Regions from separate parts of the Streptomyces zaehneri genome, predicted to be linked through region 3. Evidence: riboswitches for the same ligand, from Rfam matches in the RefSeq annotation. Region 3 holds a riboswitch; each other region holds the start of a gene.
The links. Region 3 has a riboswitch for cyclic di-AMP ahead of QQM72_RS26880 (transglycosylase SLT domain-containing protein). Riboswitches for the same ligand answer to the same signal wherever they lie in the genome.
Positions count from the first base shown of each region.

Region 1: linked by a shared signal. The riboswitch ahead of QQM72_RS24620 (M23 family metallopeptidase) and the one ahead of QQM72_RS26880 (transglycosylase SLT domain-containing protein) in region 3 are both predicted to bind cyclic di-AMP.
Region 2: linked by a shared signal. The riboswitch ahead of QQM72_RS05965 (M23 family metallopeptidase) and the one ahead of QQM72_RS26880 (transglycosylase SLT domain-containing protein) in region 3 are both predicted to bind cyclic di-AMP.

Region 1 is NZ_JASTTJ010000015.1:182,649-192,803, forward strand. Features, by position in the region: gene QQM72_RS24585 (DeoR/GlpR family DNA-binding transcription regulator) at 32-853, shown strand; gene QQM72_RS24590 (DUF4406 domain-containing protein) at 885-1,262, shown strand; gene QQM72_RS24595 (NUDIX domain-containing protein) at 1,259-2,020, shown strand; gene QQM72_RS24600 (GTP cyclohydrolase II) at 2,007-2,648, opposite strand; gene QQM72_RS24605 (MarR family winged helix-turn-helix transcriptional regulator) at 2,878-3,402, opposite strand; gene QQM72_RS24610 (dihydrofolate reductase family protein) at 3,471-4,598, shown strand; tRNA gene QQM72_RS24615 (tRNA-Met) at 4,670-4,743, shown strand; cyclic di-AMP (ydaO/yuaA leader) riboswitch at 5,067-5,233, shown strand; gene QQM72_RS24620 (M23 family metallopeptidase) at 5,243-6,265, shown strand; gene QQM72_RS24625 (aldo/keto reductase) at 6,514-7,458, shown strand; gene QQM72_RS24630 (PrsW family glutamic-type intramembrane protease) at 7,529-9,076, opposite strand; gene trmB (tRNA (guanosine(46)-N7)-methyltransferase TrmB) at 9,169-10,011, opposite strand; gene lhgO (L-2-hydroxyglutarate oxidase) at 10,106-10,155, opposite strand, start outside.
Region 2 is NZ_JASTTJ010000003.1:70,108-80,262, reverse strand. Features, by position in the region: gene QQM72_RS05980 (SGNH/GDSL hydrolase family protein) at 1-274, opposite strand, end outside; gene QQM72_RS05975 (DUF6250 domain-containing protein) at 401-1,117, opposite strand; gene QQM72_RS05970 (rhamnogalacturonan lyase family protein) at 1,132-3,027, opposite strand; gene QQM72_RS05965 (M23 family metallopeptidase) at 3,268-4,245, opposite strand; cyclic di-AMP (ydaO/yuaA leader) riboswitch at 4,250-4,409, opposite strand; gene QQM72_RS05960 (alpha-galactosidase) at 4,714-6,789, opposite strand; gene QQM72_RS05955 (tyrosine-protein phosphatase) at 7,013-7,810, shown strand; gene QQM72_RS05950 (DUF6126 family protein) at 7,882-8,004, opposite strand; gene QQM72_RS05945 (helix-turn-helix domain-containing protein) at 8,001-8,633, opposite strand; gene QQM72_RS05940 (aspartate aminotransferase family protein) at 8,738-10,123, opposite strand; gene dxs (1-deoxy-D-xylulose-5-phosphate synthase) at 10,120-10,155, opposite strand, start outside.
Region 3 is NZ_JASTTJ010000018.1:72,105-82,259, forward strand. Features, by position in the region: gene QQM72_RS26840 (tetratricopeptide repeat protein) at 1-547, opposite strand, end outside; gene QQM72_RS26845 (hypothetical protein) at 763-1,266, shown strand; partial or broken gene QQM72_RS26850 (amidase family protein) at 1,320-2,484, shown strand; gene QQM72_RS26855 (flavodoxin family protein) at 2,701-3,288, shown strand; gene QQM72_RS26860 (ABC transporter permease) at 3,347-4,306, opposite strand; gene QQM72_RS26865 (ABC transporter ATP-binding protein) at 4,293-5,396, opposite strand; gene QQM72_RS26870 (LolA family protein) at 5,532-6,800, opposite strand; gene QQM72_RS26875 (polyprenyl synthetase family protein) at 7,027-8,037, opposite strand; cyclic di-AMP (ydaO/yuaA leader) riboswitch at 8,697-8,908, shown strand; gene QQM72_RS26880 (transglycosylase SLT domain-containing protein) at 8,913-9,386, shown strand; gene QQM72_RS26885 (HAD family hydrolase) at 9,559-10,155, opposite strand, start outside.

The DNA of each region.
Region 1 (10,155 bases), on a different contig from region 3:
ATTCGAACATTGACATGGTAGAAATGGTGTCATGGATGTCGCAGACCGTCTCGACCTGACCCTTCGCCTCGTGCAGGGGCACGGCCAGGACCAAGGGCAGGGGCAGGGGCAGGCGCAGGGGCGGGTCTCCGTCGCCGAGCTCGCTCAGCGGCTCGGGGTCTCGGAGATGACCGTGCGCCGGGACCTGGACGTGCTGGAGCGGCAGGGGCTGGTACGGCGGGTGCACGGCGGGGCCGTCGCCGGCCGGCCGCGCGAGGAGGGCGGCGGCTTCGAGGCCCGGCAGGCGTGGCAGGCGGCGACGAAGGACCGGCTCGGCGCCGCCGTCGCCGGACTCGTCGAGCCGGGTTCACGGGTGCTGCTGGACGCCGGGACCACGACCGTGCACGTGGCGGAACACCTCGCCGCGCGGGGCCCGTTGACCGTGGCCGTGCTCAGTCTCCAGGCGGCGCTGCGGCTGGCCGACCGGCCCGGCATCGACCTGCTGGTCGTCGGCGGCCGGTCCCGCCCGGGTGAGCGGTCCCTCGTGGGGCCGCTGGCCCTGCGCACCCTCGAGGCCCTGGCCTTCGACGTCTTCGTGATGTCGATCGGCGGGGTGCACGCCGTGCACGGCTGGTCGGAGTTCTCGCTCGAGGACGCGGCCGTCAAGCAGGTGGGGCTCGGCCAGGCCGCCCGTACGGTCGCCGTCGCCGACGCGACCAAGCTGGGTGTGCGGGCGTTCAGCCAGGTCGCCCCGCTCGACGCCGTGCGGTCCTTCGTCACCGACGCCGCCGCGGCGGACCCCGCCACCCATCCCGGCGGCCCGCAGACCCTGGACGCCCTGCGTGAGGCGGGCGTCGAGACCCGGCTGGCCTGAACCCGCTCCAGGAGACCCCGTGAAACCGCTGATGATCCTGGTCGCCGGCCCGTACCGTTCGGGCACCGGCGACGACCCCGCGAAGCTCGCGGCCCATGTGAGGGACATGAACGAGGTCGCCCTCGTCCTGTTCCGCGCCGGGCATCTGCCCGTCACCGGCGAGGCGCTCGCGCTGCCCCTGCTGGAGGCGGCGGGCGGCGCCGCCCCCGGCGACTCGCTCTTCGACGAGCTCTTCCACCCCGTCGCCGAACGCCTGCTGGAGCGCTGCGACGCGGTGCTGCGCATCGGCGGTCCGTCGCAGGGCGCGGACCGGATGACCGAGCAGGCCCGTGCCCAGGGCAAGCCCGTCTACGCCGATCTCGGCGCCGTCCCCGACGCCGCTGCCCCCCTCCTCGAAGGCCGCCGATGACCGAGCACGTCGCCCCCTCGCCCGCCCCCGCGTCCGGCTCCCACGACGCGCATCCCCACGACGCCGCGTCCCGCCCCGCGCCGGGCACCCCCGGCATCGACGTCCCCGACCCCCGCGGCCGCACCGGACTCGACCGCCACGGACGCGACCTCACCGGCAACGACCGGGTCCGCGTCCTCGACGTCGAGGTCCTCGCCTGCGACTGGTCCGTCCTGCGCCGCACCACCTTCGACTACCGGCACAGCGACGGCCACTGGAGCCGCGAACTGCGCGAGACGTACGACCGGGGCGACGGCGCCACGATCCTGCTCTACGACCCCGACCGCCGTACCGTCCTGCTCACCCGGCAGTTCCGGCTGCCCGCGTACGTCAACGGACACCCGGACGGCATGCTGCTGGAGGCCGCCGCCGGACTCCTGGACGGCGACGACCCGCGCGAGGCGATCCGCCGCGAGGCGGCCGAGGAGACCGGCCGGGCGGTGCACGACGTCGAGCATGTCTTCGACGCGTTCATGAGCCCCGGTTCGGTCACCGAGCGCCTCAGCTTCTTCGCCGCGCCCTACGACGCCTCCGCCCCCGGCGCCGACACGGCGGGCGTGGCGGCCGAGGGCGAGGACATCGCCGTCGTCGAACTCCCCTTCGCCGAGGCCCTCGACCTCGTCCGCACCGGCGCGATCGCGGACGCGAAGACCATCATGCTGCTCCAGTGGGCCGCGCTGGACGGCCCGTTCGGGCCGCCGGCGGTCAGCCCACGTTGAGCCCGGTGAGGTCGGCCAGCGGCAGCGTGTGCTGGGTCTGGAGGACCTTCGCGCGCAGGTATCGGACGTTGTGCGGGGTCGTGAAGACGCCGGTCGGGACCCGGTCCTGCACCTCGATGCCCAGGGCGCGCAACTGGCCCGCCTTGTCGGGGTTGTTGGACAGCAGGTCCAGGCTCGTGATGCCCAGGGCGCGCAGCATCTGGGCGGCCGCCGTGTAGTCCCGGTCGTCCTCGGGCAGGCCGAGCGCGGCGTTCGCCTCGTAGGTGTCCAGGCCCTGGTCCTGGAGGGCGTAGGCGTCGAGCTTGTTGTAGAGGCCGATGCCGCGGCCCTCCTGCCGCAGGTAGAGCAGGACGCCGCCGGTCCCGGCTATGCGCTCGACCGCCTCGCGCAGTTGCGGCCCGCAGTCGCAGCGGGCGGAGCCGAAGACATCACCGGTCAGGCACTCGGAGTGCAGCCGGACCAGGGGGGTGGCGCCGGGCGCCGGCTCGCCGAGGACGACGGCGACGTGCTCCTGGCCGTCGACGAGGCCGTGGAAGGTGACCAGTTCGGCGTCGACGGAGTAGCCGTCGGGGAAGCGCAGCGGTACCCGGACGCGGGCGCGCGGGGTGGCGGCGGGGGTGTCGGGCATGCGGTCTCCCGGGTCCGGAGGACGGTGGCAAGGCGGCGCTGGGCCGTCTTGTGCTTCAGATTTGAAGCAGATCCAACGAGTCGAGACCCTACCTCATGCTTTAAATTTGAAGCAACTGGTTTGTGGCGCCCCTCACGAGGCCGCGGCCGGGCGGTCGCGGTCGGGCGGTCGCGGTTGCAGGGCCGTGGTCACGGGGCCGTGGTCACAGGGCCGCGATCGCGGTCCGCGGTCACGGGGTTCCGGAGCAGGGTGACGAGCGGCGGCGCCACGGGAGGTCCTCCGGTGCCGTCTCGCCGCCGTCCTTCTCCTGGAACCCGCGTGCGACCTGCGTGAAGATCTCCTCCAGCTGCCCCACCTGCTCGGCGGTGAGCCGGTCGAACAGGGCCGTGCGGACCGTCTCGACATGGCCGGGCGCCACGTCCTCCAGCACCGCCATGCCCTCGTCGGTCAGGACGGCGACGCTGCCGCGCTTGTCCCACTGGCAGTCCTCGCGCCGCAGCAGCCCGTCCTTCTCCAGCCGGGAGACCGCGTAGGTCAGCCGGCTGCGGGTGATCTTCAGCCGCTCCGCGAGGTCGGTCATCCGCAGCCGCCGTTCCGGGATGTCGGAGAGGTTGGCGAGGATGGAGTAGTACAGGTGGGGCATGCCGGCCTCCTGCTGGAGCTGCCGGTCGATCGCGTCCTCGAGGAGGAGGTAGCCGGCAACGTACGCGCGCCAGGCGCGTTGCTCCTCGGGGGTGAGCCAGCGAGTCGTCATGCTCCCAGTGTAAGTTTGTTTCAAACTTGAACCAAGCCCTGCCCGTCATCCCAGGGAGAGCCGCGCCGATGCCGTACCCGTACGTCCTGCTGTCCGCCGCCGTCTCCCTCGACGGCTATCTGGACGACACCACGCCCGAGCGCCTGCTCCTCTCCAGCCGCGCCGACTTCGACCGCGTCGACGAGGTGCGGGCCTCCGTCGACGCCATCCTCATCGGCGCCGGCACGATCCGCGCCGACAACCCCCGGCTCCTCGTGAACTCCCCCGAGCGCCGTGCCGCCCGGGTGGCCGCCGGACTGCCGCCGTACCCCCTCAAGGTCACCGTCAGCGGCTCCGGCGACCTCGACCCGGCGGCGAACTTCTGGCACACGGGCGGCGAGAAGGTCGTGTACACGACGGAGAAGGGCGCCGAGCGGGTCCACGCGCTGGGCATCGCCGCGGACGCCGTCCCGCTCGGCCCCGAGCTGGACTGGCGCCGCCTCCTCGAACACCTCCACGACGTGCGCGGCGTACGGCGCCTCATGGTCGAGGGCGGCGGAACGATCCACACCCAGCTGCTCCGGCAGGGCCTCGCCGACGAACTCCAGCTCGTCCTCGCCCCGCTCTTCGTGGGCGACCCGGCCGCGCCCCGCCTGTTCGGGCCGGGCGGCTACCAGGGCGGACGCCTGCGCCTGGTGGAGACCCGGCGCATCGAGGACGTCGTCCTGAACCGCTACGAGCCCACCGCCCCCGGCGCCGGACCGCTGCCCGCCGCGGCCGACCGGCACTGGCTGGCCCTCGCCTGCGCCCTCGCCGCCGACTGCCCGCCGTCGAAGACCGCCTTCAGCGTCGGCGCGGTGATCGTGGCCGCCGACGGCACGGAGCTGGCGCGCGGCCACTCCCGCGAGGCCGGCGACCCGGTCGTGCACGCCGAGGAGGCCGCCCTCGCGAAGCTCGACCCGGCCGACCCCCGGCTGCCCACCGCCACCGTCTACAGCAGTCTCGAACCGTGCGCCCGCCGCTCCTCCCGCCCGGCCCCCTGCGCCCGCCTGATCCTCGACGCGGGGGTGCGCAGGGTGGTCACGGCCTGGCGCGAGCCGGACACCTTCGTCACGGAGGCGGACGGAACCGGCCTGCTGACGGCCCAGGGCGTCGACGTCCTCGTGCTCCCGGAGTACGAGGAGCGGGCGAAGGAGCCGAACCGCCACCTCCTCTGAGGCCGCTGGGGCCCCGTGGATCAAGCGATGTGCTTTCTGTCCCTCTGATGCCGTACAGTTGTGTTCATCGCCGCGGGGTGGAGCAGCTCGGTAGCTCGCTGGGCTCATAACCCAGAGGTCGCAGGTTCAAATCCTGTCCCCGCTACTGATGAACCGAAGGCCGGAATCCGAAAGGGTTCCGGCCTTCGGTGTTTTCGTCGACGGCTTCGACCGTTTCCCTCACTCTTGGTGACCGGTCGACCGCCCTGCGCATAACGACTGAGTCACCATCAAGAATCCCATGACTGATGAAGCGTTTCCGGGGCATGTCGAGGCGTGGTCAACTCGCCCGTTTTTCACCGCTGGTAGCCCAAAAGTCCAGGCCGGAAATGTTGTTGATCAAGAGGAACGGCTTGGAAACCCACCCCCGGGTCTATTAACGTTCGATAACGCAGCGCGGTCGTCCCAGCCGGCACCAGAGTCGGCTCCGTGCGGCACGTGCCGAATCCCGCAAGGGAACCGGGGAACCACCACCATGGGGTGAATCACGCGGAAGCCGTCGTGAACTCGCAGAGTCCACGACACGTATACGCGCGTAGGAGACCTTCCCGCTCCGAACCCGTCAGCTAACCCGGTAGGCGACGGAAGGAAAGGAGTGCGCCCGCGTGGCGTCCAACCCGCCTGCCCCCGAGGCCCCTTACGCGCCCAGCCAGCGGTCCACCGAGACCTTCGGCTACGGCGGCTACCGCACCGACGAGGGACCTTGGGAGGAGTGGAACCCCACCGCGGAGTCCACTCGCCCGGTACGCGGCAAGCACCGCGTCGCCAAGCAGCGCGGCGGCGGATTCGCCCGCAGCTCCACCGTTCTCGGCGTCGGCGTCATAGCCGCCGTCAGCGCGGGTGGCATGGCCAGCGCCAACACCGGCAAGGCCCCGGTCTCCATCTCGATGCCGGACCTGCCCAACGTGGGCTCGCTCATCTCCGACGACGAGCCCGCCCCGGAAGCCGCGCCGGCCCTCGCCAGCTTCGGCTCCGAAGCCGCCGTGGACACCGAGGAGAGCGCCGCCGACGCCGGCGAGGCGCTGCGCAGCCGGATCATGGCGCAGGCCGAGTCGCAGCAGTCCCAGGTCGAGGTCAAGGCCCTCGCCGCAGCGGCCAAGGCCGAGTCCGACGCCGCCGCCAAGGCCGAGAAGGAGGCGGAGGCCAAGGCCGCCGCCGCGAAGAAGAAGGCCGCCGAGGAGGCAGCCGCGAAGGCCGAGGCCGCGCGCCTGGCCGAGCTGGCCAAGCAGTACACGCTGCCGACCTCCTCGTACACCATCACCTCGACCTTCGGTCAGGCCGGTTCGCTCTGGTCCTCCGGCTACCACACGGGTCTCGACTTCGCCGCGCCGACGGGCACGCTCATCAAGGCCGTCCACAGCGGCACCATCACCGAGGCCGGCTGGGCCGGTTCCTACGGCTACCGCACCATCCTGACCCTGGACGACGGCACCGAGCTGTGGTTCTGCCACCAGTCGTCGATCAGTGTCAGTGTCGGCCAGAAGGTCGCCACCGGTGATGTGATCGGCCGGGTGGGCGCGACCGGGAACGTCACCGGGGCCCACCTCCACCTCGAGGTCCACCCGGGCGGCAGCGCCGAAGGCATCGACCCGGCGGCCTGGCTGCGCGACAAGGGCCTCAACCCCTGAGTCGTCCCTCCGGGGACCCCGAGCCGTCCCGCCAGGACCCCTGAGCCGTTCCCTCGGACCTCCGGGTGCCTGAGCGGGTTCGTCCGGTCACCCCTGATCCACCCGCCAGCCTTGACGCCCTCCGCGTCGGGGCTGCCGGTCTTTGCCGGTCACAGGTACCGGCCACAGGGCCGGTCATACGTGCTGTTCACATGTTCTTCGCGTCACGCCCGGAATGGGCGGGCCGGTGCCGCCCGTTGACACGAAGCATGACTTCACTTCGCAAGCTCGGCTCCTCCGACCTCGAGGTCTTCCCGCTCTCCCTCGGCGGCAACGTCTTCGGCTGGACCGCCGACGAGACGGCCTCCTTCGCCGTACTCGACGCCTACGCGGCCGCGGGCGGCAACTTCATCGACACCGCCGACTCCTACACGGCGTGGATCGAGGGCAACAGCGGTGGTGAGTCCGAGACCATCATCGGCAGGTGGGTGCAGGCCCGGGGCAACCGCGACGACGTCGTGATCGCCACCAAGGTGAGTCAGCACCCCGAGTTCCCCGGCCTGTCCGCCGACAACATCAAGGCCGCCGCCGACGCTTCGCTCCGCCGTCTGGGCACCGACCACATCGACCTCTACTACACGCACTTCGACAAGCCCGAGGTGCCCGTCGAGGAGATCGTAGGCGCGCTCGACGAGCTGGTGCGGGCGGGCAAGGTACGGCACATCGCCGCCTCCAACATCACGCCCGAGCGCCTCCAGGAGTCCCTGGAGTTCTCCGACCGTGAGGGCCTGGCCCGGTACGTCGCCCTCCAGCCCCACTACAACCTGGTCTCCCGCGACACCTACGAGGGCGGACTCCAGGACCTCGCCGCCCGCTTCGGCATCGCCGCCGTCCCGTACTTCGCCCTGGCCGCCGGCTTCCTCACCGGCAAGTACCGGCCCGGTACGACCGTGCAGAGCGCCCGCGCGGCCGGCGCCGCCAAGCACCTCGACACGGAGCGGGGCCGCAACGTCCTCACCGCCCTGGACGAGATCGCCCAGGCCCACGGCACCGAGATCCCCACGGTCGCCCTTGCGTGGCTCGCCGCGCAGCCCACGGTGGCCGCGCCGATCGCCTCCGCGCGGACGGTCGAGCAGCTGCCGGCGCTGCTGGGGGTGGCGCAGCTGGAACTGACGGCGCAGGAGATCACCCGGCTGACCGGCGCCTCGGCCTGATGACCTGACGCGGGCCTCGACCCTGCCTGCGCCGGGCCTCGACCCTGCCTGCGCCGGGCCTCGGCCCGGCCTACCGGTGCGAGTGGGGAGCGGGATACGGTCCCGCCGGATACCCGGGTCCGGGTCCGGGGATGTGTCCGGGTCCGTGGACGTGTGCCGAGGGGTACCCGTACCCGTACCCGTACCCGTTCCCGTACCCGTTCCCGTACCCGTTCCCGTACCCGTACCCGTACCCGTACCCGTTCCCGTACGTCGGCGCCGTCGGACTGCCGTACACAGGCGCGGTCGGATGGCCGAATCCGGCGCTGTGACCCTGGCCGTGGGCCGGACCCTGGCCGTACCCGTACACCCCTTGGACCGGCCAGGGCGGCGGGGCCACCCGTACCGGCGGGGCCGTCATCCGGGCCGCGTGGTCCAGCGCGGGCCGGGCGACGTCCGTCCGCCGCCACAGTTCGTTGAGCAACTCCCGCTCCCGTACGAGGAAGTCCGCGCCGGCCCGCCCCCGTCGGCCGCGGTGCCGCAGGAACGCGAGGGACGTCGCGTACGCCTCGTACCGCGCGACCTCCCGCGCGGCCGGTTTGCCGAGGTGACGGCCGGCGTACTCCCGGGCCAGTCGCCGGGCCCGCATCGAGCCGAGCGCGAACGGCTCGGCCGGGGTGAGCCAGCCGGCGGCCGCGTAGGCGGGCAGTTCCTCGCGCACGGTGCGCAGCTCGCGTTGCCGCGTCCACACCACCAGCCAGGTCAGCAGCCCGAACGCGGGCACCATGATCGCCGCGTACACCGCGAAGAACCCGAACTCGCCGAACGACGAGGAGCCGTTCCACAGGGCGTGCATGCCCATCGCGAGGAGCAGCCCGCCCAGCGGGACCAGCACGCGCCGCAGGTGCTGGCGGTCCCCGGAGAGCGCGGCGACGCCGAAGCCGATGCCGGTCAGGACGGTGAACAGGGGGTGCGCGAACGGCGACATGATGACGCGGACGAAGAAGGTCGCGGCGGTGACCGAGGCGATGCCGGTGTCGCCCGTGAGCTGGTCGGTGCCGAAGGCGGTGCCTAGGTAGAGGATGTTCTCGGTGAAGGCGAAGCCGGTGGCGGTGACCCCGGCTATGACCACGCCGTCGACGATCCCGGTGAAGTCCCGCCTGCGGAAGAGGAACACCAGCAGGACGGCGGCCGCTTTCGCGGACTCCTCGACGATCGGCGCTATGACGGTCGCCCCGAGGGTGTCCGCGCTGGACGGGTCGGCGGTCGCGGTGGCTATCCATCTGGTCGCGAAGCTGTTGGCGATGATGGCTATCAGTGCTGCCGCGCATGCGCCCCAGGCGAAGGCGAAGACCAGGTTCCGCCAGGGTCCCGGCTCGACCCGGTCCAGCCACCGGAAGGCGGCGACCAGCAGCGGCACGGGCAGCACGGCGAGCCCGAGCCCGACCAGGAACCCTTCCGTACCGGTCTGTTCGCGCACCAGCGCGAGGATCACCAGTCCGGACAGCGTGAGCAGGGTGATCAGCGCCCCGTACCGCGCCCACCTGTGTTGCCACCAGTGAGCGTGCCGGAGCACAGCGTCCTCGGGTGCGCCGCCGGGGTGCGGCGGACGGGGCGGAAACGGAGGACTGATGGCCACGGCATCGACCCTAACGAGGGAGAGGACTGTGGTGGAGGGGGAGGTCGGTCGGTGATCCCTTGGTCGGTCTCGTTGATCGGCCCCCTGGGCGGTCAGCGATCCCCGGGCCGGACGCGATGCTGTACGCGACGGAAGAGCAGATCGTTCACGACGTGACCCTTGTCCAGCCCCTGCCCCTCGAAACGGGTCAGCGGCCGGAACTCGGGCCGCGGCGCGAACCCGCCGTCGGCCTGGGTGTTCTCGAAGTCGGGGTGCGCGGTCAGCACCTCGAGCATCTGCTCGGCGTACGGCTCCCAGTCCGTGGCGCAGTGCACGGTCGCGCCCGGTTTCAGCCGGGTCGCGGCCAGGTCGAGGAACTCGGGCTGGATCAGGCGCCGCTTGTGGTGGCGCTTCTTCGGCCAGGGGTCGGGGAAGTAGACGCGCAGCCCGTCGAGCGAGTCCGCCGGCAGCATCTCGCGCAGCAGGATGATCGCGTCACCGTTGGCCACCCGGACGTTGGTCAGCCCGGTGCGGTCCGCGAGGTTGAGCAGATTTCCCTGGCCGGGCGTGTGCACGTCCACCGCGAGGATGCCGGCGTCCGGGTCGGCGGCCGCCATCTGCGCGGTCGCCTCACCCATGCCGAAGCCGATCTCCAGCACGACGGGACGGTCGTCCCCGAACAACTGGGCGAGGTCGACGGCGTGCCCGTCGATGTCGAGCCCCCACTTGGCCCACAGCCGCTGCAACGCGTCCGCCTGCCCGGCCGTCACCCGGCTGCGCCGGGGCTGGAAACTCCGGATCCGCCGCTCGAAGTGAGACCCGGCGGGATCGGCCTTGGGCCCGTCGGGGAACCTGGGTTCCCCCTTGGCCCGGGTGTGCCGAACGGACTCGCCCGGGTGGTGCTCGCCACCGGGAAAGGGCTGGGGGGCTTCGGGGGTGCTCACGGAATCAGACACAGTGGTGTCGATTTTACGGGTCGGCCCGCGGTGCCCGCGGCGGCCGGGAGCCCGGCACCGGACCGCCGCCTCCGTGAGCACGGCACCCCGCCGCTCACGCGTCGGTCAGCGCTCCCAGGGCCCGGCGGGCCACCTCCCGCCCGA
Region 2 (10,155 bases), on a different contig from region 3:
GGTCGGTACCGGGACGGAGGATGTCGTTGCCGCCCGCACAGAAGGAGACCAGGTCCGGGGCGAGTTCCACCGCCCTGGGGAGTTGGTCCTCCATGATCTGGTCGAGCAGCTTCCCGCGGACCGCGAGGTTGGTGTAGTTGAAGTCGCCCTCGGGCCGCAGGTCGGCGAGGAGGACCGCGAAGCGGTCCGCCCAGCCGACGAACGCCCCGTCGGGGCCTGGGTCGCCGACGCCCTCGGTGAAGCTGTCCCCCACCGCCACGTACGACCCGATCACTGATCTGTCGTCACTCTTCGAATCGTCTGCCACAGCAGTTCATCATTCACCTTCGAATGTGACCTACGCGATCGTAGGAAGGGGTTGACGGGCGGTGAGATAAGACACCCTTAAAGACTTTGCCAATCAGGGAATAAGGGACCACGCCCGGAAGTCGTTGATCCGGAAATGGCTCCAGGTGGTGCGGAAGGCGAAGTGCCCGCCCGTGTAGGGCTCCGGGTCGGTGTGGTCGAAGACGAGCCGGCCGTTGTTCCACCAGCGGACGACCGAACCGTCGGAGACGATACGGACGTGGTTCGGCTCGTTCGCGACGAGCAGCGGCTCGGTGTAGTCGTAGATCAGCGGACGCACCCCCGCCTCGCCGACATAGCGGCGCAGCCGGGTCGTGGTGTTGGTGTTGGCGCCGTAGCCGACGTAGTACGTCTTGAGGTAGTCGTACTCGGCGAGGGCGCCGCCGCGCGGGGTGGCGAAGAGGTTCTCCGGGGAGCGGACGTCGACGGCGTTCCAGAAGTTGTTGAGGTCGGAGACGCGGTCGTTGACCCCGCCCGCGGAGACGGGCGTGGCCACGTACTCGAGGACGTACGGCCCTTCGAGCGGCCGCTTGAACCAGATCGTCGCCCCGGCGGGCACGTCGACCTCCAGGGTCCCGCGGGACGCGGTGACCGTTCCGCCCTTCTCCAGTTCGACGGCCCACTGGCGCAGGCCGTGCCGGAAGTCGTCGTGGGCGATGAGGCGGCGGTGGCGGGGCCGGCCGCTCGCGGCGGTCGCGGCCGTGGCGGGGGCGAGGGCTGCCAGCGCGGCGCCGGCGGCGAGGGCTCCGAACGCCCTGCGGGTGGTCGTCATGATGGTCGGCTCCTTCAGTGGGCGGGGGTGGTGAGGTGCGGCTCGGGGACGCGGCGGGTCTCGGTGCCGAGGTAGTAGTCGGTGTACGTGGACTGGAGGTAACCGCGGACGGTCCAGCCGAGGCGGTACGCGGGGTTCTGGGCGAGCGTGTAGACGCGGGTGTCGGTCGGCACGGTGCTGGTGTAGAGGCGCAGGGCGGTGTGGTCGGCGGTCTCGGCGAGGATCTCCTCGCGCCAGTCGCCGACGAGGTCGCCGTAGAACGGGGTGGCGTTGCGGGCGCCGGAGACGACGCCGGCCGGGTCGAAGACCGTCGCGCTGCTCTCGGTCGCCGGGTCCCACTTCTCGACGCGGGTGAAGTCGAGCAGTTCTGACGCCTTGTCACCGTCCCACCAGATACGGAAGTTGACGCTGGGAGTGGTGGCGGAGACCTTGCCGCCTCGGACGTTGAAGACTCCCGCGCCGGGCCGCGTCACGTCGGCGGTGGACGTCCAGTACTCGTAGCCGCGGTGGCCGGGGTCGATGTCCGCGGCGTTCCCGCGGCCGGTGTCGAGGTCCGCGTCGCTCACCGGGCTCGTCGGGTGCGAGCCGGTGACCAGCCGCTCGCCGGTGGCGGCGTCGTAGTAGTACCAGGGGAAGGCGGAGACGATGCCCAGCTCGGACTGCTGGATGGCGAAGCCCTCCAGGCCGGGCCGGTCGGGGTCGAGGTCGGCGATGTCGAAGCGGTCGCCGTGGATGGCGCCGTCGACGACGTAGCGCAGCGTGCCGTCGCCGTTCACGACGTAGTTGCCGTCGGCGATCTCGTCCCTGCCGTCCCCGTCGACGTCGACGGTGCGGATCTGGTGGAAGCTGGTCGCGCCGGTCGCCGGGTCCACCACGTACTTCCAACGGCGTTCGAGATCTGTGCCGTTGAAGTCCCAGGTCTGGAAAAGGACCCGGAACGAGCCGCGCTTGGCTCCGACCCGGGTGACCAGCTTGGTGACCAGGCTGGGGTGTTCGCCGTCGAGGTAGGCGATGCCGAAGTGGCCGCCGGAGGGGCCGTCGGCCACGAAGTCGTCGGGGACGGGCTGACGGGTCCGCTCGGCGCCGGTCGCTCCGTCGATCACCGACACGAACTGGTTCGCGGGCGAGGCGGCGGTGACCTGTGCGCCGTCGGCGAAGGTGGTCCCGGCGGCGGTGTGCGCCAGCACCTCGGCGCGGCCGTCGGCGTCGAGGTCGTAGACGGTGACGTTGTCGTCGTTGCGATAGCCGCCGATCGCGGTGGACCCGCTGATCGCGGCGGGCGCCGGGTCGTTGGCGCCGTTCCCGCCGACCTGGGTGTACGAGCCGGGTCCGAGGTCGACCCGCCACAGGCGCTCGCCGGTGAGCGTGTAGGCCTCCAGCAGATCGGGCCTGTCGCGGGTCCCGGACAGCCGGCTGACGACCAGCTCGTAGCGCCCGTCGCCGTCGAGGTCACCCGGCCAGGCATGCTGCACGGTGTAGCCGTCGGCACCGGCCAGCGGGATCTCGGCGTAGCCGTCGGTGAAGCGCAGAGCCGCCGCACTCGGCTTCTGCACCCGCCCGTCGACGACGGCGCGGACGGTGTACGTGCCCGCCCCCGGACTGTCGTCCTGATAGGTCGTCGACTTGCGCAGCGGCTCCCGGTTGAGCCGGCGTCCGTTCTTGTAGACGTTGAAGGCGATGGCGTTCGCGTGCCGCGCGTACTCGGTGCCGAGCAGCCGCCAGCTGAGGAAGGTCCCCTCGCCGGACGGGGTGGCGACCAGGCCGCGGTCGAGGTTCTCGACGATCCGGCGCGGGACCCCGGTGGCGTGCCCGGCGGGCGCGGAGACGAGTCCGGCCAGCAGGGTGACGGCGGTGACGGCGGCCGCGGCCGCGGCGCCCTTGATGAAGATGCGTCGGTCGACGCCGGACACAGGACCTCCGAAGAGCGATAGAAAGCGCTTGCTCGCTGACGGGGATCACTGTGTCCCCACTCTGTCCCGCCTGTCGACGGGGCAAGAAGGGCTGCCACAAGAACGCAACAGAACGATCATGAACGCGCAAAGTCCGACACCGGCCCTCCCCTCCCCCGGACACACCGAAGGCCGGACCCGGGGATCGGGGTCCGGCCTTCGGCCGCGTGTCAGGCGGGAGGTCGTCGCGGTCGGCGGGGGTCAGCCGACGGAGACGCCGTGCGCGCGGAGGTAGGCGATCGGGTCGACGTCCGAGCCGTAGTCCGGCGTGGTGCGGATCTCGAAGTGCAGGTGCGGGCCGGTCACGTTGCCGGTGGCGCCGGAGAGGCCGAGCTGCTGGCCCGCGGTCACGGTCTGGCCGGCCGAGACGGAGAGCTGGGACAGGTGGGCGTACTGGGCGTAGTAGCCGTCGGCGAGCCTGATGACGACCTGGTTGCCGTACGCGCCGCCCCAGCCCGCGGAGACGACGGTGCCCGCGCCCACGGCCTTGAGGGAGGTGCCGGTCGGGACGACGAAGTCGGTGCCGGTGTGGTAGCCGCTGGACCACATGCTGCCGGCCGTGTGGTAGGCGGTGCCGACGACGGCGCCCGCCACCGGCAGCGTGTAACCGCCGGAGGTACCGGTGCCGCTGTCGGCGGCCTGGGTGACCGCCTTCGAGGAGGACGAACCGGATGAAGAAGACGAAGACGACGAGGACGAGGACGAGGACGACGAGGACGACGACTTGGTCCCGGACGCCTTCGGCTTCGAAGCGGAGGACGAGGAGGAACCGGACGACGAACCGGTGCTCGCGGCCTTCTTGCCGATCGAGAGCTTCAGGCCGGGGTGGATCAGCGACGGGTCGCCGCCGACGGCCTGACGGTTGTCCTGGTACAGCTTCTGCCAGCCGCCGCTGACGTTCTGCTCGTCGGCGATCTTCGACAGATAGTCGCCGGACCGCACGGTGTAGGACTTGGCCGTCGTGGCGGTGGCCGACTTCCGCGCCACCGGCACGGACTGCACGGCCTTTTCCGGAACGGCCTGGGAGGCCGACTGCGCGACGGACTGCGCGGGGGCCGCGTGCGCGCCGGCGGCACCTATGAGCGGAAGGGCGAGCGCGGCGCCGCCCGTTCCGGCGACGGCTATGGAACGAGTGAAGCGCTGGGTCTTCGGACGGCGGTGCTTACCCTTCGCGGGCATGGCGAATTCCTCTCCGGCGCCTGCGAGGTCAGCTGTCGGGTGCGGACTGGAGATGCCCGGCCGCGCCGAGGCGCGGCTTTACCCCAAAGCCTGTTCCGGAGACCGGAACAGGCGGTTGTACCTGTGGGTCCCCCGCTCCTGCCAGATACGGGTGGGTGTGCGGACTCCGGGCGGTGGCAGGATTCGGCGTCCGTCCGGATTGGTGTGGAACGTAAGCGACCGGGACGCACAGGGACAAGCAGCGGTTGCGCCGCTCACGCCTTTCTCTTGATCCGCTGTGAGAATTCCCGGTCACACTCCGTGAGACAAGGGGGCCATCCACCGCCAAGCACCCTGGAAAGGCATGCGAATTACGTGAACATGACGGGCGACATACGGTCACGGATATGACGCTGCTCACGTGACAGCTCTCCAGGTTCCTTAATTCCAGAGCTAGTTGGAATTAAGGAACCAATTCGGACAGAAACCTCAGATGCGACGCAGCCGGATAACCGTCGCATCAAGGTCGCCCCGCAGTCCGGTGCGCAGCCCGTGATGGAGCAGCACCGCTCCCCGGTGGACTTCGCCCGTTTCGCGGCATTCGTACGATGCCGCCGGGTCGAGTCCGCGCAGCCGCAGCGCCGGAACGGGCTCGCCGAACCGCTGCGCCTGGAGCCAGGCGAGGACGACACTCTCGTCACCGCGCACGTACTGGACCGCGCTCAGGCCGCCCGCCGGGGGCCGCAGCCGGTACAGGTCGCCCTGTTGCACGAGCGGCCGGATCTCCTTGTAGAGGTCCACCCATCGGCGCGCCTCGGTGAGCTCCTCCTCGCTCCACCGCGAGAGGTCCCCGCCGACGCCGAGCACGCCGGCCATGGCGCTGACGAAGCGGAAGCGCAACGAGCTGACCCGGCCGTTGAGCTGGGCGTTGGGACTGTCGGTGACCCATGCCGCCATGACCCGAGCGGGGTGGATCTGGCTGAAGCCGTGCTGGATGTCGAGCCGGTCGAGCGGATCGGTGTTGTCGGAGGTCCACACCTGGTCGGTGCGGCTCATGATCCCGAGGTCGATGCGCCCGCCGCCGCCGGAGCAGGACTCGAAGGCGACCTGGGGGTGGGCCTCCCGCAGCCGGTCCAGGAGCGCGTACAGGGCCCGTACGTGGTCGACCCAGAGGCGCTGCGGGTAGGGGTCGTCCGGCCAGCCGGCGTCGGTGAAGCAGCGGTTGAAGTCCCACTTCACATAGTCGACGGGCGCGCTGGACAGGAGCGCGTGGAGCTGCTCCCAGAGGTACTCCTGGACGTCCTCGCGCGCGAGGTTCAGCACGAGCTGATTGCGGAACTCCGTCCGCTTTCGTCCGGATTGGAACTGCACCCAGTCGGGATGCGCCCGGTACAGCTCGCTGTCCGGGTTGACCATCTCGGGCTCGACCCAGATGCCGAACTGCATGCCGAGGCCGTGCACCTGGTCGGCGAGGGGCTTCAGCCCGTTCGGGAAGCGGTCGGGGTTGGGCCGCCAGTCGCCGAGCCCGGCGTGGTCGCCGGTGCGCGCACCGAACCAGCCGTCGTCGACGACGAAGAGTTCCACGCCGATCGCGGCGGCCCGCCGGGCGAGGGTGCCCTGCTGCTCCTCGGAGATGTCGAAGTAGGTGGCCTCCCAGGAGTTGAACAGCACCGGCCGGTCCTGTTCGGCGTCCGGGACGACGTGCGCGCGCTGGTAGGCGTGCCAGGTGCGGCTCGCCCCGCCGAAGCCGGCGTCGCTCCACAGGCCGGCGAAGACCGGTGTGGTGAAGGACTCCCCCGCGGCCAGCCGCAGCAGCCCCGAGTCGTCGTACCCGACGCCCCCGGTGATCTGCACGCGCGCGTCCGGGAGTTGGGCGACGGCGATCCGCCAGGTGCCCGACCAGCCGAGCGCACAGCCGTAGACCTCGCCGCGCTCCTCGGTCGCGTCGGTGTCCAGGGCGACCCAGGGCAGGTGCTGGTGCCCGGTGTGGCCGCGGCGGCTGCCGATGACCTGCTCGCCGTAGGTGAGCGGAGACCGGGTGAGCCGGGACTCGGCGGCCCAGCGGCCGTGCAGCTGCGACAGCCGCCAGTCGTCGCGCTCGGGCAGGGTCCAGGTGGCGGAGTCGGCGCGCAGCAGCTCCAGCGGCCCCTCGCCGTCGTTGCGCAGGGTCGTCCAGCGCTCGACGACATCGCCGCGCATCCGGTAGTGCAGGGTGACGGCGAGCCCCCCGTCCCGGAACCGCAGCCGCAGCCCGTCGTCGTCGGCCTCGAAGTCCTCGTAGGACCACTCGGTGCCGCGCCGCTCGTCGGTGCGCACCGACAGGGCCGGCCGGACGAAGCGGGGGCCGCCCTCGACCGGGTACTCCTCCCGGCCGTCGAGCGGGGACTCGAAGGACGCCCCCCGCTCCGACGCCGGGAGGGCGGCGAGCGCCTCGGCGTCCGCGAGCGCGATGCCCGGACCCCAGTGCAGGTGGACCAGCTCGTCGGCCCCGGTCAGGTGGAGGGCATAGCTGCTCGTCGGCCCCGAAAGGAGCCAGGTACGGCCATTGTCGGCGATCTCGGGCATCAAACCCCCACTAATTCGAACAGGTGCGATCAAGCGCCAACATCATCGAATGCCGTCGGCCTGCCGGGCAACTTTCCGTGGACAACTCTTCACCTGGGCGGACGAGCGGAGTGCCGCCCTGTGGACAACCCGTTGCCCGGGGAACCCATGTCGTATCGTCGGGGAAGCGTCCCGTCGGCCACCACGAGCCGCGCCGACGGAGACCGACAGGGAGGAAGCCCCCGTGACGCAGCAGATCCCGTCGACCGAGCCCGAGCTGGCCGGTGTGCGCAACTTCCGGGACGTGGGCGGTCTGCCGACCGTCGACGGCCGGCGGGTGCGGCACGGCGTGCTGTTCCGCAGCGGCCACCTCGCGCACGCGACCGACGAGGACGCCGCGTTCCTCTCCGGCCTGGGCCTGCACACGATCTTCGACTTCCGCAACGCCGCGGACCAGAAGCTGGAGGGCCCGGACGTCGAGCTCCCGGGCGTGCGCAACGTGAACCTGCCCCTGTCGGACCCGGCGGACGGCTCCGAGTTCTGGAAGATGGTCCGCGACGGCGAGATCGAACAGCTGCGCGGGATCCTCGGCGACGGCAAGGCCGCCGGCCGGATGATCGCCTCCTACCGCTCGATCATCAAGGAGCGGACGGCCGAGCACGCGCGGGTGCTGCACTCGCTCGCCGAGGACAGCGTCCCGGCCCTGATGCACTGCGCGGCGGGCAAGGACCGCGCGGGCCTGTCCATCGCGGTGACGCTGCTCGCCCTGGGCGTGGAGCGCGAGGCCGTCCTCGCCGACTACCTGGAGTCCAACGCCAAGCACCGCCGCTACCGGGTGCGCCGCAGCGCCACCTCCGCCGCGGCCTACTCCCCCGAGGTCATGGAGCTGCTCAGCCCCCTCTTCGACGCGCGTGCGGAGTACCTCGCGGCGGCCCTGGAGACCATCGAGGAGACGTGGGGCGGCGTCGACACCTATCTGGAGGAAGGCCTGGGGCTCTCCCCCGAGACCCGTGAGCGGCTGCGGAACCGCCTGCTCGACTGACCGCGTCCGGCTCCGTGTCCGGTATCACGTCGGGCTCCGTGCCCCGCAGGCCGCACTGGCGCCCGGCGGCCCTACTGTTTGGCCCCCACCTCGAACAGCAGCCAGAGGAACGCCGCGAAGACGTGCCCGACCGCGATGTAGATGATCAGCCGGATCCAGAGGGTGCGGGGGAACTTCTCCTCGATGTCCTTCATGGCGTCTCTCCGATGTCCGAAGGGGTCGGGCCCAGGCACAGCGTGGCCGTGGGGCTCTGCAACAGGGTGTGGACGAAGAGCAGTTCGACCCCGTCGGCGTCCTGCGCCGCTATGCGGTGCGGGGTCAGCGAGTCGAAGTGCGCGCTGTCACCGGGCCCGAGCAGTTCGGTGGTGTCCCCGAGGCGCAGCCGCAGCCGCCCCCGCAGGACGTGCAGCCATTCCTCCCCGGGGTGCACGCGCACGACGTCTCCCTGGGAGCCGTACGGCACGTGGACCCGCAGGGCCTGCATCCCGCGCCCGGAGGCGCCCGCCTGCCAGTACGTCCAGCCGCCCGCGCGGGTCGGTTCCATGCCCGCGCCGCGGACGACGGCGTCCCGGTCGGCGGACGTCTCACCGAGCAGTTCCGAGACCGTCGTACCGTAGACACGGGCGAGCGCGAGCAGCATCGGCAGCGAGGGCTGGCGCTGCCCGGTCTCCAGGCGGGAGAGATGGGCGGGCGACAGCCCGGCGGCGCGGGCCGCGGCCTCCAGGGTGAGGGCGGCCCTGCGGCGCAGGGCGCGCAGCTGGGGGGCGACGGCGTGAAGAGCCCCGGCTGGTTCCGCCGGGTCCTCGGACTCGGGCGAGCTCATGGCTCCATTCCACGCCGGAATTGCCTCTGCGGCAAATTTGTTGCCTCAGAGGCAAAAACGGCGCAGGCCCGGACCGTCCTCCCGGTCGCCCGCGCGCGGGCGGCTCAGCGGTTGGCCACCGCCTGCTTCACCAGCGTCCTGCCGAAGTCCCACATCAGCCCGCCGCCGCCGTGCGCGTCGTCCATCACGGCGGTGAAGGCGTCGACGAACCGGTCCACCTCCCGCTCGCCGACGATCAGCGGCGGGATCAGCTTGATCACCTCCAGGTGGTCACCGGAGACCTGGGTGAGGATCCGGTGCCGTTGCAGCAGCGGGACCACCACCATCTGCGCGAAGAGTCCCTTGCGGGCCGCCTGGAGCATGGCCCACCGGCTGCGCAGCTTCAGCGACCTGGGCCTCCCGAACTCGATGCCGATCATCAGACCCCGGCCGCGGACGTCGGCCAGCAGTTCGTACTTGTCGACGAGTGCCGCCAGCCGGGACCTGAGCAGGTCACCGGTGGCCCGCGCGTTGGCCACGACCTGCTCGTTCTCCAGTACCGACAACACCGCGAGCCCGGCCGCCATGGCCTGGGCGTTCGAACCGAAGCTCGCCGAGTGCACGAGCACCCGGTCCATCGAGGAGTAGACCTTCTTGAAGATCCAGTCCTTGCCGAGCGTGGCGCCGACCGGCACATAGCCCCCGGACAGCGCCTTGGCCACGCACACCAGGTCCGGCTCGACGCCGTCCTCGTGCTGGTAGGCGTAGAAGTCGCCGGTCCGGCCGAGACCCGTCTGCACCTCGTCCGCGATCAGCAGCGCCTTGTGCCGGTGCAGCAGTTCCTGCGCGGCCCGCAGATATCCGGGCGGCGCCTCGTGCACCCCCTTGCCCTGGATCGGCTCGACGATGAGGGCGGCGACGTCTCCCTTCCCCAGCTCACCGGCCAGTGCGTCGAGATCGCCGAGCGGGACCGCCGTGTCGGCCAGCAGGGGCGCGAACCCGTCCCGGAACCCGGACTCGCCGTTCACCGACAGCGAGCCCGTGGTGAGCCCGTGGAAGGCGTGGTCGCAGTACAGGACCCTCGGCCTGCCGGTGGCGTACCGGGCGAACTTCAGCGCCGTCTCCACCGCCTCGGTGCCGCTGTTGCCGAAGAACACCCGGTCCAGATGCGGGCTGTGGGCGAGCAGCTTCTCGGCGAGCAGCCCGGGCAGCGGCTGGCAGTCGAAGCGGGTCAGGTCGGCGAGCTGGGCGTCGAGGACGTCGTGCAGCGCTTTGCGGACGACGGGGTGGTGCCGGCCCAGCCCCATCACCCCGAACCCGGCGAGCATGTCCAGGTAGTCGTTGCCGTCCGCGTCCCAGAAGTACGCGCCCTCACCGCGCTCGTAGACCTTGTCGAAGCCGATGGTGTGCAGCATGCGCGGCAGTTGGTGGTTGAGGTATCTGCCGTGCAGCTCGTAGCGCTCGGCTCCGCGCTCGGCCAGGAGGGCGCCGAGGTCGAACTCCGTGGTCATTCCGCTTTCTCCTTGACTGGGCCGGTCGCCGC
Region 3 (10,155 bases):
CGGCGGGCGCAGACGGGTCGGCCGGCACGGAGACTACCGGGGGCGCAGACGGGTCGGCCGCGACCGGCGCGGGCGTGGCGGCCGGGGCGGGCGTCCCGGCCGGGGCCGGGGCAGGCGTGTCGACCAGGGCGGCCGCGCCAGTGGGCTCGGCCGTGCCGGTCGGCGCGGTGCTCCGCGTGTCCGGTGCCGCCTCGCCCCGTGCCGCCTCGCCCCGCGTCGCCGCCGACGGGGTCGCGGCCGCGGGCGTCCGCAGGGGGTCGGCCGTGAAGTGGCTGGAACCGTCCGGGTCCACGCGCAGGGCGACGACGTAACCGATGCGTTCGTCGTGGACCGTGGCGAGGACCGGGTTTCCGGTGGCGAGGGCGATGCGGTGGAGGTGGCTCAGGACGGCGCGCTGGATCTCCTCGCCGTCGGCCGCCACCACCGGGACACCGCCTATCGTCGCCGTCCCGCCCCCGCGGACATGGACGTCGAGCGGGGCCACCACGACGGCCGTGGGGCCGGCGTACTTCTGTTCCCGCTTCTTCTCGCGGCTGAGTCGAGACATCGGTTCCTCACTCGGATGCGTCGTCACGATCCGGTCGTCCAGGCACGTGTACGTGGACACGTACTGTTGAGTCTCTCCGAGCGCTCCCGGTCCACGCGTCACCGCGACGTCACAGCCTCGTTCCAGGAACCCACGCCCCGCTCCCGGGGCAGCTCCGGGACCACCATGATCAGGGGCGTCCCGGGGGACGGCGACGACTGGGAGGAACACGGGCCATGGGGACGACGGACGGGCGGCGGGGGCCGGAGATCTGGATCCGCGGGCCGGTGGCCGCACCGGATCCGGTACCGATGCCGTACGCCTCCACCGCCGCGCCCCGGCGCTTCTCCTGGGTCTGCACGCACGGCGGGGCCGGCGGCTCCACGCTCGCCGCGGTCTACGGCGGGCACGACTGCGGACGCGCGTGGCCCGGCGCCGAAGATCCCCCGTCCGTGTTACTGGTCGCCCGCACCCACGCGGCCGGGCTGGACTCCGTCCTGCGGACCCTGGAGGTCTTCCGGCGCGGCGAGGCTCCGCGAGGGCTCGACCTGAACGCGGTGGTGCTCGTCGCGGACGCACCGGGCCGGCTGCCCCGGCCGCTCGTCCAGCGGGTGAAGGTGATCGAATCGGTCGTCGACGTGTACCGCGTCCCGTGGGTGACGAACTGGCGCCTCGGCGAACTGGGCGGGAGCCCGCCACGCGAGACGGAACCGCTGTCCCGGCTCACCGGCGCACACTGACCGGGCGCGGGAGGACGGGGGTGGGGTCCGGTCCCCCGGCGTGGCCGCCGGCCGTGGAGATCGCCGCGGCCGTGCGGGCGGGGCGGCTGTCCGCCGTGGACGTGACCGGCGAGGCGCTCGCGCGGATCGCGCGGATCGACCGTGCGCTGTGCGCCTTCGCCGAGGTGTGGGAGGAACGGGCACGGGCGTGGGCGCATGAGGTCGACGCCCGGGTCGCCGCGGGCGGACGACTGCCGCTGGCCGGGGTGCCGATCGGCGTGAAGGGGCGTCACGCGCTGCGCGCGGCGGGCCCGCTGGTCGCCGCCGGATGCGTGCCGGTGGGGGCCACGGCCGTTCCGGGACCCGGCACCCCCTGGCAGACCTGGGGCCTCGGCGCCCACGGCCGGACCGTCAACCCCTGGCGCGCCGACCGCACACCGGGCGGCTCCTCGGCCGGGTCCGCGGCGGCGGTGGCCGCCGGCCTGGTCCCCCTGGCGACCGGCAGCGACGGCGCGGGCTCGGTGCGGATCCCCGCCGCCTGGTGCGGCGTGATCGGCCTGAAGACCACGAACCGCCGGCCACCGCCCGGGGAGGCAGGGGCGGCATCGGCATCGGCCGCCCGGGACCGTACGGGACTGGCGGCGCCCGGCGTACTCGTACACCACGCGGCGGACGCCGAGGCGTACTGGCGGGTCATGGCGCCGAGGGCGGGGACGGGCCCCGTCCCCTCACCGGCCCGTGTCCCGCCGGTCGCCGCCTTCTCCGCCGACCTCGGCTTCGCCTGTCCCGACCCGGAGCCGCTCGCCCTGGCCCGTGCCGCCGCCGGGCGCCTCGCCGAGGCGGGTGTCGTACGGCTGCTGCCGCCCTCCGACGCGCCCCTGCGGCTGGCGGACCCCGCCGCCGCCTGGCTCGCGCTGCGCACCCCGGGCTCGGACCTCCGCGCAGCCGAACGCGTCCGGAACCTCAACGACGGTCTGCTGGCCGGCCACTTCTCCCGCGCCGACCTGCTGCTGACCCCGACGACGCCGAACGCCGCGCACGGTCACGAGGGCCCGGGCGACCGGTACTCGACCGCGCTCACCTGGGCGTTCAACCTGAGCGGACACCCTGGCGATCAGCATCCCGGCGGGGGTCGGCACGGACGGCTGTCCCGTGGGGCTGCAACTGGTCGCGCCACACGACGGGGAGACGACACTCCTGGCAACCGCCCGAGCCGCTCAAGCCGCTCAAGCCGCGTAAGCAGCTCAAACCTCCCGAGCCTCCCGAGCCGCCGATCCGCCCACGCCTCCCACGCCTCCCACGCCTCCCACGCCTCCCACGTGCTACCCAGCCTGGCCGAAGCCCTCGTCCTCCGCCTCCGCCTCCGCCTCCGCCTCCGATGAGCGCGAATACTTGTGCACACATATAATGCAGGTGCACACTATCGTCGTACGCCGACTACCTGGGGGATGAATCATGACCCGTCGCAGCTTCCTGTTCGTGCTGGGCAGCAGCCGTCCGGACGGCAACACCGAGTTGCTGGCCCGCGCGGCCGCCGAGCAGTTGCCCTCCGACGTCGAGCAGACGTGGATCAGCCTGGCCCGGCACCCGCTGCCCGACTTCGAGGACCAGCGGCACGACAGCGACCACGTCCGCCCCACCGAGGGCAACACGGCGCTGCTGCTCGACGCCACGCTCGCCGCGACGGACATCGTGATCGCGTCCCCGCTGTACTGGTACTCGGTCTCCGGCCAGACCAAGCGCTACCTGGACCACTGGTCGGGCTGGCTGCGCACCCCCGGCCTCGACTTCAAGGCGACGCTCGCCGGACGGACCCTCTGGGGCGTCACCGCGCTCGCCGACGACCAGCCCGTGGTCGCCGATCCGCTCGTCGGGACGCTCAACAACTCGGCCGCGTACATGGGGATGTCCTTCGGCGGGGTGCTGCTCGGCAACGGCAGCAAGCCCGGTGACGTCCTCAGGGACACGCAGGCGCTGACCCGCGCGAAGACCTTCTTCGCGGGAGAGACGCCGGCGGCACGCTTCCTGTGGGAAACCCGCTGAGACCTGCGCCTGATGCCGACGCCGTGCCGACTACCCCGTGCCGCCCAGGCCGTGCCGCCTAGGCCGTGATGTCCCTCGTCGTGAAGCGCGCCCAGGCCGCCGAGCCGAAGACGGCCGCGTACAGGGCCTGGAGGCCGAGGTTCTTCTCCAGGTCGTCCCAGTAGACCGGCTCCCGCATCAGGTCGGCGAAGGACAACCAGTGGTGTGAGAAGAAGTACGGCTGCACGGCGTGCAGTTGGGGGATCTGGTCGAGGATCTGGACCGTGATCAACAGGCCCACCGTCGTCGCCATCGCCGCGATGCCGCTGCTCGTGAGGGTGGACACGAACAGTCCGAGCGCCGCCACGCCGGTCAGGGAGGCGGCGACGACCAGCGCGATCAGCAGCGCCCGGAACAGCCCGTCGCCGAAGCCGATCCGGGTGCCGGAGATCGTCGTCAGGTCGCCCAGCGGGAAGAGCAGCGCCCCGACCGTCAGCGCCGAGACCGCGACCACCAGCGTGGCCACCAGACAGAAGATCATGACGGTCGCGTACTTGGCGAGCAGCAGGCGCGTGCGGCCGGCCGGGGCGACCAGTAGGTAGCGGAGCGTGCCAGCGTTCGCCTCGCCGGCGATCGAGTCACCCGCGACGACACCGATCGCCATCGGCAGGAAGAACGGCAGGGTCACGGCCAGCGCGGTGAAGACCAGGAACAGCCCGTTGTTGGTCACCTGCGAGATGAAGGCCGGGCCCTCGCCGCCGCCCCCTCCTCCGCCGGGTCCGCCGGACGAGCCGTCGCTCGTCTCGATCTTCACGGCGATCCCGACCAGCACCGGCACGGCCGCCAGCACGCCCAGCAGCGCGAGCGTGCGCCAGCGCCGGAAGGTGGTCAGCAGTTCGCTGCGGAGCAGCCCGAAGGTCCAGGTCCGGCTCGCCGTCCGCACCCGCGTCGATGCCTGCACCGACGCCGGTTGCGGTGCCTGCGTCGATGCCGGTTCCGGCGTCCGGTTCCGGTCGTCCACCGTGTCAGCCCGCGACATCGAATCCCTCCCCCGTGAGAGCCACGAACGCGTCCTCCAGGGAGGCCCGCTCGACGGCGAAGCCGCGGACGCGGACGCCCGCCGACACCAGCGCGGCGTTCAGGTCGGCGAGGTCCCGGTCCGGGGGCGGGGCCTCGGCGCTCACCCGGTCCTCGCCGAGGACGACATCGTCCGCCCCCTGCTCCTTCAGCACCCGGGCCGCGTCCGCCGGGTCCGGCGTCGTCACGACCAGTCGGCCGCGTGTCCCCGAGGCGAGGTCGGCCACCGGGCCCTGGACGAGCAGCCGGCCCTGTGCCATCACCGCCGCGTGCGTGCACACCTGCTCGATCTCGTCGAGCAGGTGCGAGGAGAGGAAGACGGTCGTGCCCTCCGCGGCCAGCTCCCGGATCAGCGAGCGGATCTCCCGCATGCCCTGCGGGTCCAGGCCGTTCGTCGGCTCGTCGAGGACGAGCAGCCGACGGGGCTGGAGCAGGGCGGCGGCGAGGCCCAGACGCTGCTTCATGCCGAGGGAGTACGCCTTCGCCTTCTTGCCGGCCGCGGCCGTCAGGCCCACCCGCTCCAGCGTCGCCGAGACCCGCGCGCGCCGGGTGCGCGGGTCGGCGGTCGGGTCGGCGGCGTCGTAGCGGAGCAGGTTGTCGCGGCCGGAGAGGAAGCCGTAGAGAGCCGGGCCCTCGATGAGGGTCCCGACGTGGGGCAGTACGGCCCGCGCGGCCCGCGGCATGGGTTGCCCCAGGACGCGGGCCGAGCCGGCCGTGGGCTCGATGAGGCCCATCAGCATGCGGATGGTGGTGGTCTTGCCGGAGCCGTTGGGGCCGAGGAAGCCGAAGACGCTGCCCGCCGGGACGGTCAGGTCGAGGCCGTCCACGGCGAGCTGTCCGCCGCGGTAGCGCTTGGTGAGGCCGCGGGTGCGGATGACGGCGGCTCCGTCGTCCGCAGGCACCCGTACGGGCTCCGGCACAGGAACCCGTAGGGACTCCGACACAGGAACCCGCAGGGACTCCGACACAGGAACCCGCAGGGACTCCGGCACGGGTTCGCGTACGGGCTGCGGCACGGGCTCGCGTACGGGCTCGCGCGCTGACTCCCCCATCGGCTTCCCTCCCCGGCTCCCGGCCTCCGGTGTCCGGAGGCCGACCTCTGCCCTACGTCACCCGCGCCGCCACTTCATCACTTCATCACTGCACCACGCGACCACTCCGCATGCTCCGGCCTTCGGCCGCTCGGCCTACTTCGCCGCGTTCGCCGCCTTCACCAGGGCGTCCTTGGTGACCGCGCCGACGTAGACCTTGCCGTCGTCCGTCATCAGGGCGTTGATCAGGCGGGTGGAGAAGACGGTGCCGGAGCCGAACTTGCCGGTCACCTTGTCGCCGAACGAGCCGAGGAAGCCGCCGAGGTCGCCGCCGGCCTCCGCACCCGAGGGCATGCCCTCGCCACCGGTGTCGAAGACGGCGACGGACGTCCAGCCCTCGCCGAGGACATTGAGTCCGTCGAGGCCTTCAAGGCCTTCCGCGCCCTCTACGCCCTCGACGCCTTCGAGGTCCTTCGCGAGGTCGTCGGGCTTGCCCGAGTGTGAGGGGGCGCTCTTCCCGGCCTCGTCACCCTCGGTGACCTTCGCGCCCTTGGGGGCGGTGAAGTCGAAGGTGGACGCGGCGGGCTTGGCGAAGCTGACCTGGGTGAAGCCCGCGTCCACGACGGCGGCGCCACCGCTCGCCGGGGTCAGCGTGAACTTCAGCGGCAGGCCCGTCTTCGCGTCGACGGCCACACTGATCGCGCCGACCGTGGAACCGGACTGCTTCGGCTTGACCAGCAGCTGGTAGGCGTCACGGCCGGCGACCTGGACGGTGCCGTCGACGGTCACGGAGGTCGTGTCGTCGACCGCCTTCAAAGCGTCCTCGGTGAGCTCCTGGGGCGTGGCGGGGACCGGGGCTTCAGCCTTGCCGGAGCCCTTGCCGGCGCTCTCGTCGGCGGTCGAGTGGTAGACCTCGTTGGAGGCGCTGTCGTACCCCCACACGTCCTTGCCGTTGTGGATGACGCTGTACTCGGCGGCGCTCTCCAGCAGCGAGAGCTTCTGCCGGTCCGGGCCGTCGGCGGCGACGCGCAGGGTGTGCGTGCCGGCGGCGAGCTCGGTGAGCTTGGTGGACGGGTCGGCGGACGAACCGTCGCCGCCCTGGGTGGCCCCCGAGAGGAGCCCGCTCTCCAGTCCGCCGAGGTCGGGCAGCCCGAGATCGGTGCTGATCTTCACCGTCCCGGACAGCTGCTGCACGTCCGAAGCGGCGATCTTGTCGAGGAGCTGCTGTGCGGTGATCTTCGGCAGGTCGGGGTCGCCGGAGTCGGCGAGCGCCGGGACCAGCCCGATCGTCGCCGCCGCCACACCGATCACGGTGACCGGGACGATGTACCGCGCGGCCTTGCGCCGTCCGAGGCGCAGGTCGTCGGCTTCCGCGCCGGTCGACTCCCCGCCGGTCGTGGTGTCGTCGGATGCCTTCGGTGCCATGTGTGCCTTACCTCCGTCGTCGGCGGCGGCTGGTCATCTCGCGCCTGAACGTCCCCACCCCAAGCCGCCATTCTCACCCGAATCGGTGAGGAGTGGTGTTTTCCGTGGTTCCCATCTGACCAAATCAGCCATGAGGAAGCGTCAGCCCGAGGGCTCAACTCCACATACGCCTGCGGTATGACACGAAGGTGACGAGGCGGCATCCGACCCGTAGGGGTCCCCGGGGTCAGCCGGCCCGGTGGACCACCGCGTCGCAGAGTTCCATCAGCGCCGCCTTCGCGTCGCACTCCCGCAACGGCGCCAGCGCGGACCGGGCTTCCTTCGCGTACCGCACGGTGTCCCGGCGGGCCTGCTCCAGCGCCGGGTGGGCCCGGAGCGCCTGAAGCGCCTCGGTGTGCCGGGCGTCGTCGGTCAGGTCGGAGTCCAGCAGCTCGCACAGGGCGATGTCCTCGGGCAGCGACAGCCGCGCCGCCCGCTCCCGCAGCCGCAGCACGGGCAGCGTGGGAACCCCCTCGCGCAGGTCCGTCCCCGGCGTCTTGCCCGACTCGTGCGAGTCGGAGGCGATGTCCAGGACGTCGTCCGCCAGCTGGAAGGCGACGCCGAGCCGCTCGCCGTACTGCGTGAGCACGTCCATGACCGTCTCGTCGGCGCCGGACATCATCGCCCCGAAGCGGCAGGCCACGGCCACCAGCGAGCCGGTCTTGCCGCCGAGCACGTCCAGGTAGTGGTCGACCGGGTCCCGCCCGTCCGTCGGCCCCGCCGTCTCCAGGATCTGCCCGGTGACCAGCCGCTCGAACGCCTCCGCCTGCACCCGGACGGCCTCGGGCCCGAGGTCGGCCAGGATGTGGGAGGCACGCGCGAAGAGGAAGTCGCCCGTGAGGACGGCGACGGAGTTCCCCCAGCGGGTGTTCGCGCTGGACACACCGCGCCGCACGGCCGCCTCGTCCATCACGTCGTCGTGGTACAGCGTGGCCAGGTGGGTCAGCTCCACCACGACGGCCGAGGGCACCACGCCCGGCGCGTACGGGTCCCCGAACTGCGACGCGAGCACCACGAGCAGCGGCCGGAACCGCTTCCCGCCCGCGCGTACGAGGTGCTGGGCGGCCTCCGTGATGAACGGGACCGCGCTCTTGGTGGCCTCGAGCAAGCCTTCCTCGACAGCCGCCAATCCGGCCTGGACATCGGCTTCCAGAGCCTGGTCCCGCACGCTCAGCCCGAACGGCCCGACGACGGTCACGAGGGGTCTCCTGTCTGCTGGTGTCTACTGGCGATTACGCGGTTTGTCGATAGGTCTCTGCCATCACTCAAGTCAGCGTATCCGGTCACGTTTCGATCACCGATAGCCCCCACGTCCCGCGGGCTCGAATGGACTCGCCCGGGAGGCCCCCGCAGGCCAGGCGCTATCGGATCACGCCCGATATGTTTTCGATCAGCTCATATGAGCGGACATGGAGAGAGTTTCCGGGAACCGGAGATTCATGTCCCGGACCGGGCCTCCCGTCGGCCCGACCGGCCCGTCCGGCCCTCTCTCCACGTGACGACGATCACGCATCCCCTCCACTCCTCCCCCGCGGCACGTCGGGCGCGAGGAAAGCCGATTCCTCCGCACCCCCTCCGCCACCCATTGCCGGTGCTTTAACAGTGAGTTGGGCCTAATGCCCGATTCGCCACTCTTGTGAACGCTGGTGAGTTGGCTCACTCCCCGCGGAGATCCCGTCCGGGTTCACTCTTCACCGATCCTCCGCACCCCTCAAGCAAGTTGAAGCTTTGCACCCACAAAGGATCAAGCACCCCATAGGCCACAGACCAAGGTCAATAGGGGTGATCTGTGAATCCGGTACTTGTTTCGGACATGTGCTCTCGCATACGTTCCCGGCCTGTCGGGCGGAACGCCGAATCCTGCCGCCGCCCGAACACCCATCGATAACGCTCGGCAGGAGCGGGGGAACCAGGTAAGTCGCCGAAACGGAATTTCCGGATGTCTTGGATACACGAGACGTTTCGGACAGGCCGTACGGCTTGGGGTAAAGCCGCGACCGTCAGGACGCGACCGGGCAGCTCCCGCCCGAACCCGACAGCTCACCTCGCAGGCGCCGGAGAGGAAAATTCGACATGCCCGCTGCCGCTCAGCCGCGCCGCAACCGTTTCATCCGCACGCTCGCCGTCGCCGCCACCGGCGCGGCCGTGCTCGCTCTCCCCGTCCTCGGGGCGACCACCGCCTCCGCGGCGACCCCGGCCGTCTCCACGGCCACCAGCCTCGGCTACGCCAACAACCTCGACGGCTGGATCCGCGCCTCCCTCCAGGTCATGGGGCAGCACGGCATCCCGGGGACGTACAACGGCATCTACCGCAACGTCATCCGCGAGTCCTCCGGCAACCCCAACGCCATCAACCTCTGGGACTCCAACGCGGCCGCGGGCATCCCGTCCAAGGGACTGCTCCAGGTCATCGACCCGACCTTCCGCGCCTACCACGTCAACGGCACGTCGTGGGACTCGTACGACCCGGTCGCGAACATCACCGCCGCCTGCAACTACGCGGCCGCGCGCTACGGCTCGATCGACAACGTGTTCGGCGCGTACTGACCGTCCCGCCGGCCGGTCACCGGTGCCGGTCACCCGTGCCGGCCGCCGGTGACCGACTGGCCGGGGCCGACGACCGGTGGCCGGTACCCGGTAGCCGACAGCCGACACCGGCGGCGGCCAGTTGCCGCAGCCGGTAGCCGGTAGCGGCCAGTTGCCGGTAGCCGGTAGCCGGTTATGGAAACAGACGTTCGAGGACGACGGCCACGCCGTCGTCCTCGTTCGACGTCGTCACCTCGTCGGCCACCGCCTTGAGCTCGGGATGGGCGTTGGCCATGGCGACGCCCCGGGCCGCCCAGTCGAACATCGGGATGTCGTTGGGCATGTCCCCGAAAGCGACGGTTTCCTCGGGCCGCAGCCCCAGGTGCTCGGCGGCCAGGGCCAGACCCGTCGCCTTGGTGATGCCGCAGGGCTGGAGTTCGACCGTGCCCGGCCCCGACATGGTGACGGTGGCCAGCGACCCGACCACCGAGCGGGCCGTCGACGCCAACTCGTCGTCGGAGAGCGCGGGATGGCGCAGCAGCACCTTGCTGATCGGCTCGCACCACAGGTCGTCGCGCCGGCCGACACGCAGGGCGGGCAGCGTCGGGTGCGGCATCTGGTAACCCGGCTCGATGAGCGTCAGCCCGTCGACACCGTCCTGGTCGACAGCCGCGTACAGCTGCCCGACCTCCGCCTCGATCTTGCCGAGCGCCGTCTCGGCCAGCTCCCGGTCCAGGGTGACCGACCACAGCAGACGGTCCGCTCCGGCGTCGTACAACTGCGCGCCCTG